DNA from 2 places in the Terrabacter sp. FW104-15G4B genome. Region 2 is predicted to be linked to the other one. Evidence: riboswitches for the same ligand, from Rfam matches in the RefSeq annotation. Region 2 holds a riboswitch; the other holds the start of a gene.
The links. A riboswitch is a leader RNA that binds a small molecule or an ion and turns the genes downstream of it on or off. The one in region 2 is predicted to bind S-adenosylmethionine.

Region 1 (3,199 bases), on a different contig from region 2:
GACGGAAACAACCAGTGGTCGCACCGTACCCGATCCCGAGCCGTCCGGCGCATCGCTCCGCAGGGCCCGGAGGTCAGCGGTCCTGCGCCTCCAGAGCGTCGCGCAGAATGCGGCCGACCTGCTGCTCCTCGATGAGGAAGCCGTCGTGACCGAAGTCGGAGGTGATGTGCGCGCGAGTCGAGGAAGGCAGGGCCGCGTGCAGCTCGTCCGACAGCCGTGGGGGGTAGAGCCGGTCGGTGTCGACGGAGACGACCGTGCAGTCCGCGGTGACGCGGGAGAGCGCCGCCCGCAGCCCGCCGCGGTCGCGGCCGACGTCGTGGGAGTTCATCGCCTCGGTCAGCACGACGTAGGAGTTGGCGTCGAAGCGCCGCGACAGCTTCGACGCGTGGTGGTCGAGGTAGGACTCGACGGCGAAACGGCCGCGGTCGCCCGCCCGCAACGGGTCCTCGCTCCGCTGTGGCTGGCGCCCGAACCGCCCGTCGAGCTCGGCCTCCGTGCGGTAGGTGATGTGGGCGATCCGGCGCGCAAGGCCGAGACCGGTGTCGGGCCGCCGGTCGCTCGCGTAGTAGTCGCCCCCAGCGAAGTCAGGGTCGCTGCGGATCGCCAGCAGCTGCGGCTGGCACCAGGCGATCTGGTCGGCAGTGGCGTAGGCCGTCGAGGCGAGCACGATGCAACGGTCGACGTCGTCCGGGTGGGTCACGGCCCACTCGAGGGCTCGCATGCCGCCCATGGAGCCGCCGACGACGGCGGCCACTCGCCGGATGCCCAGCCGGTCGAGGAGCAGCCGCTCGGCAGCCACTTGGTCTCGCACCGTGACGTAGGGGAACCGGCTCCCCCACGGGCGGCCGTCCGGCGCCGTGCTGGAGGGACCTGTGCTGCCCTGGCACCCACCGAGCACGTTGGAGGCGATGACGAACCACTGGTCCGGGTCGACGGGAGCGCCGGCACCGATGAGTGAGTTCCACCAGCCCGGGGAGGCATGTCCCTCCCCTGCCTCGCCGACCACGTGGCTGTCGCCGGTCAGCGCGTGCTCCACGAGGATGACGTTGTCGCGAGCCTCGTTGAGCCGGCCCCAGGTCTCGTAGGCGATGCGGGCCCCCGGCAGGGTGCCACCGCGCTCGAGCTCGAGGTCACCGACGGCCGCGAACTGCCGGCGGCCGACGGGGCCACCTTCACGCCAGGCGCCGTCCGGTAGCACCTGCCGGGGAGGCTCGTGCCCCACACCCGGGTGGACGGCCGACGTCGTGTCGCCGTCGGCCCGGGCAGCGCCAGCGGTCGCGAGGCGCGCGGGACGGCGCGTGCCGTGCTTCCGATGGATGACAGTCATGGGGGTGCTCCTCCACACTCGCGCTTGCACACACCCGGGATCTGGGTGTGGCCGGGTCCTCACCCGGGGCACCCCACCGCGAAGGAGGGTTGCCGACCAGCGAGCCGGGGCTTGTCACTGGTGCTCATGACCTGCCCCAACCATACGCGAGGGCTCACAGAGAGCGGGTCCGGCGGTCCACGACATGGACGTCAGGCACACCGCGGCGGTCGCATCCCGACGTCGAGGGAGTCACGGACCACCCGGCCGAGCTGGGAGTCGGGATCGAGCTCGAGGGCGCGATCGGCCGCGACCCCGGCCCTGGCCCCGTCGCCACTCCACCATGCGACGGCGGCCACGACGGAGAGCAGGGGCGCCGCATGGTCGGCCGGGGTCAACCGGCACACCTGCTCAAGTCGCGAGAGCACCAGACGCGGCGTCGCCGCCTTCTCCCAGTCACTCCAGCGCTCACCGTCCCCAGCCGGCGTCGGAGAGATCGCCTGTCCCGGACCCCCACCGTGGTCGTCATCCGTGTCCTCGCGTGCGCCTCGGCCACCGATCCCGGAGGCGTCGCGGTCCAGCAGGTTGTACAGGGCACGCAGCTCCTCGACGTCGGCGTCCGGCAGTCGTGCCCCGACCTCGGTGCCGCTGAGGGGACTCTCGTCATCCGGCCTCTTAGGTCCGCTTCCGGCCCTGGACCGGCCCGCATCCTGTGCATGACCGTGCTGGTCCTGCTCGGTCCTGAGCCGCAGCCCGCGACCGAGCAGGAGCTCGAGCATGACGACGACCTCGTCCGCCACGTCAGCGGGATCGACCATCCCCGGGCACAACCACCCGAGGAGAGCGTCGCGCACCCGCAGGTCACGCAGGGGGCCGACCAGCGAGGGCAGCCAGTGCTCGATGCCGTAGCCCTCGACCTCTCCGTGGAGCACCCCTCCCCAGGCGACGAGGGCGTCGTTGACCAGGAACTGCCGCGCGCTGGGGTCACCGCCGTCGAGGACCCCGAGCTCCACCTTCGGCGCGCGGCCGAGCCTGCGGGGGCATCGGCGACCGGTCGGCTGGTCGTGCTCACCGGACACCGACCCCCCGGCCGCCTCGTACCGGCGCTGCCAGTCCGCGATCGCGGCGAGGGCGAGGTCGTGGCGCGGCCCGGACGGCGCCAGCGGCTCGACCACTCTCGCGAGCTCCTCGCGGTCGGCCAGCACCGCGTGCCCGAGCGCGACGTAGCTGGCGACCGCCGGCACATCAGCCTGCTCCGGCAGCAGCCGACCCTCCTCGGGACAGCAGTCACAGCCCACCGACCACCAACGCCCGTCACGCACGACGAGGCGCTCGCGGACCACCACCCGCTCGGACTCCGCTCCTGATGCGAGGGCCTCGATCAGCGCCAGCGACTCGTCGCGGTCGTCCTCGAAGCCGACGAGCGCCACCGAGGACGGGTCGCCCTGGAGCAGGGTCGGCAGGATGCCGGCCGCAGCCTCGACGGCGAGGTCTGCGTCGACGAGGTCCAGCCTCGCCACCAAGCCCAGGCGCCTGCCGTGGAAGCACACGACCACGACGCTGCGCGCCGGCTGAAAGCCCAGGTGGAAGGGGATGATGGTCAGCAGGTCGGCTGGCCCGGACAAGGAGATCTTCGGCATGTTCCGAGCCTCAGGGTCGGGGACGCCGGCCGGCAGACCCCAGCCCGCGCCTGTGGACCGCCGCTGCCCGTCGCGAAGGGGTGTGGACGACGAATGGCGACAACCGCGCCGCCCGGGATCACCCCACAGGCGGAGCGCCGGTCAGCGCTCCAGACGCTTGCGCACCGACTCCAGGACGTAGTCGGTCGCCGCCTGGCGCATGCCCTCTGGCAGCTTCACGCGGTCGGCGCGGCCGCCGCCCGTCCCGGCACCC
Region 2 (3,199 bases):
CCACGTGCTCAGCCGAGGGCTGACGGTCGTGGCAGCAGGCCAAGTCGCGTACAACCGTGCGGACCACGCCGCCGTCTGGGCGAGCTACGCCCTGCCGGTGCGCTGAGCGCCTTGAGGCGCTGAGGGCGCTGAGGGCGGTGGGCGCACCCGCGCCCGCGCCGGGCCGTCACCAGGGACGCTCGACCTCCACGTCGCGCGGGTCCGCACCCTCGACGGCCCACCCGGCCTCGGTCAGGGTCCACGTCGCCTCGGTGCCGTGCTCCACGAGCCCGGCGACAGCGGTGACGAGGCGCTCGACGCCCTGGAGGGTGCTGCCGAGCCCGATGCTGGCGCGCACGGCTGTGGTGGGCCGCTCGCCCCACGGGTCCTCGAGCAGCTCGTCCACGAGCAGGTGGGCGCAGAACTTGCCGTCGCGCACGCCGATGCCGTGCTCGACGGAGAGCACCTGCGACACGAGCGCGGAGTCCCAGCCCTCGACGGTGAAGGCGACCACCCCGACGCGGTCGCTGTCGTCACCGAAGATCGACAGCACCTCGACACTGGCGACGTCCTCGAGGCCGGATCGCAGGCGCTCGAGCAGGCGCGCCTCGTGCTCCTCGATGGCCTCCCGGTGGCGGCTGATGGTGGCGCAGGCCGCGGCGAGGGCGATCGCGCCGATCACGTTGGGGCTGCCCCCCTCGTGGCGCGCGGGTCCGGTGGCCCAAGTCGTGCCGTCCTCGGTGACCGAGCGGGTGGCCCCGCCGCCGAGCAGGTAGGGGTTCCCGGCGTCGAGCCAGTCGGAGCGACCGGCGAGCACGCCGGCGCCGTAGGGGGCGTACGTCTTGTGCCCCGAGAAGGCGACGTAGTCGGCGTCCCACGCGGCGAGGTCGATGCGGCGGTGCGCCGAGAGCTGCGCGGCGTCGACGGCGACGCGGGCGCCGTGGGCGTGCGCCAGCGCGGCGAAGCGCTCGACCGGCCACACCTCTCCCGTCACGTTGGAGGCGGCCGCGACGACGACGAGGCGGTGGCGCGAGGGGTGGTCGGCGAGGGCTTCCTCGAGCAGTGCGTGCGCGTCCTCCACGGTCTGCGGGACGGGCAACCGGACCGTGCGGAAGCCCCCCCACGGCAGCAGCGTCGAGTGGTGCTCGGAGCCGAAGACGAAGACCGTCGTGCGGCTCGGCAGCGCCTTGCTCAGCAGCGCCCACGAGTCGGTCGTCGTGCGGGTGAAGATCACCGAGTCGCCCTCGCGGGCCCCGACGAACGCCGCAACCTCGGCCCGGGCCTGCTCGTACCACGCACTGGTCAGGCGCGAGGCGAAGCCGGCGCCGCGGTGCACCGAGGAGTAGGTCTCCAGCGCCCGGTCCACCGCAGCCTTCACCGTCTCGAGTGCCGGCGTCGAGGCCGCGTGGTCGAGGTTGGCGTATGCCGTGTCGCCGCGGAGCGTCGGCACGCGCAGTCCCGCACCGACGACGGTGGGCAGCGCGCGTGCCTCGGGCACGACGTGCAGGGCGCGGGTGCGCACGGCCGGAGCCGGAGAGCCGCCACAACCGGAGGCGGCACCGTGAGAGGGGTGGACGGGATTGACTGAGGGACGGGTCGAGGAGAGGACCGACATGGGAGTGCTCCTGGGGTCATGGGACCCACCCGGTGCGGGTCCGCGCTTGCCGACCTCGATCTCACGAACGGACCGAGGGTGGCCTGGTCGTCACCCGGAGCACCCCACCGCGGAGGAGGGTTGCTGGCCAGCGAGCCGGGGCTTGTCACTGGCACTCATGACCTGCGAAGGACGATAGAGCGGCGCGTCGTTCCCTGTCCACCTCTCGGTACTCGGGTGTCGCGATCTGAGACGGCCGCGGGAGGCGCCGCGCCGCTGCCTCGTCGACCGGCCTGCGCGATCCGTCCTGGTGCGCGTGTGACGCGTGAGTTCAGCGGGGCGTTGGCGTACGGTGCCAGCATGGCGTCACGACCCTCCAGCAGCCAGCGATCGAGCACCGCCGCGGCCACGCGCGCCAAGGGCGGCTCGAGCGGCGCGTCGTCGCGCCCGCCGGCAGCCCGGTCGACGCGGCCCGCGCAGCGCAAGCCGGCCACCCGGAAGCCGGCGCCCAAGACGCCGTCGAAGGCCAAGGGCGGGGGACTGCCCTTCCCGCTGGGCGCGGTCCGCAACACCTGGATGGGCGTGTCGCACCTGGCTGGGGGAGCGGTGCGCCGGGTCGGCCACAGCGCGGCCGACCTCGAGCCCGAGCACCGCAGGGACGGCATCGGCTTCACGCTGATCGCTCTCGCGGTCGTCGTGGCGGCCCGTGAGTGGTGGGGCGTCTCCGGCACCTTCGGACAGATCGTCCACGCCGTCTTCGCCGGCACCTTCGGGCGCGTCGCGTACGCCGTGCCGCTGGTGTTGCTCGCCGTGGGCCTGCGCATGCTGCGCGCGCCGCAGGACGAGGCCGCCACCAACCGCATCGTCGTCGGCACCATCGCCCTGACCTTCGCCGCGTGCGGGCTCTCGCACTTGGCCGACGGCATCCCGAACCCTCCGGACGGGGCCGACGGCATGCGCGCCGCCGGCGGAATCATCGGCTTCCTCGCCTCCAGCCCGCTGGCGGCTGCCGTCTCGACCTACGGCGCGCTCGTCCTGCTCATCCTCCTGGGCCTCTTCGGCCTGCTCGTGATCACGGCCACGCCGGTCAGCATGATCCCGACCCGGATGCACCAGCTGCGCGCCCTCGTCATCCACCACGACCACGACGACGACGAGTTCGACGACTCCGACGAGACCGACGACGCACCGGCCGCCGCGGTGAAGCGGGCCCGCCGCAAGCCGGTCGACCTGGCCGACCGCGACGGAGACGAGGCCTTCCGCCAAGCCGCCCAGAAGGCCCTCGAGGACGAGGGCTCCACGAGGCCGCGTCCCGGCGAGAAGCGCCCGACGCCTCCCGGCCTGCTGGCTCCCCGCCCCGGCGGCGAGAAGGGCGGCGAGAAGGTCATCGACGCCACCGACCCCAAGACGCTCGGGGCGCCCGACACCAGCAGGGTGGGGCCCAAGGCCGAGCTCATCCCGCCGCCGATGTCCGAGCTCCCGGCCCGCGTGGAGCAGCTGAGCCTCGGTGGGGACATCACCTACCGCCTGCCCGACCACTCCATGCTGACCCCGGGTGCGCCGCACAAGACGCGCAGCGAGACCAACGACCGCGTCGTCGAGTCGCTGACGAACGTCTTCGACCAG

Region 1: linked by a shared signal. The riboswitch ahead of metX (homoserine O-acetyltransferase MetX) and the one ahead of AC3WRT_RS13320 (aminotransferase class V-fold PLP-dependent enzyme) in region 2 are both predicted to bind S-adenosylmethionine.

The regions. Positions count from the first base shown of each region.
Region 1 is NZ_JBYTCI010000026.1:43,938-47,136, reverse strand. It holds gene metX (homoserine O-acetyltransferase MetX) at 74-1,327, opposite strand; SAM riboswitch class IV at 1,343-1,459, opposite strand; gene AC3WRT_RS16935 (DUF4192 domain-containing protein) at 1,519-2,946, opposite strand; gene AC3WRT_RS16930 (YkvA family protein) at 3,088-3,199, opposite strand, start outside.
Region 2 is NZ_JBYTCI010000016.1:2,704-5,902, forward strand. It holds gene AC3WRT_RS13315 (endonuclease/exonuclease/phosphatase family protein) at 1-106, shown strand, start outside; gene AC3WRT_RS13320 (aminotransferase class V-fold PLP-dependent enzyme) at 167-1,501, opposite strand; SAM riboswitch class IV at 1,632-1,757, opposite strand; gene AC3WRT_RS13325 (FtsK/SpoIIIE family DNA translocase) at 1,934-3,199, shown strand, end outside.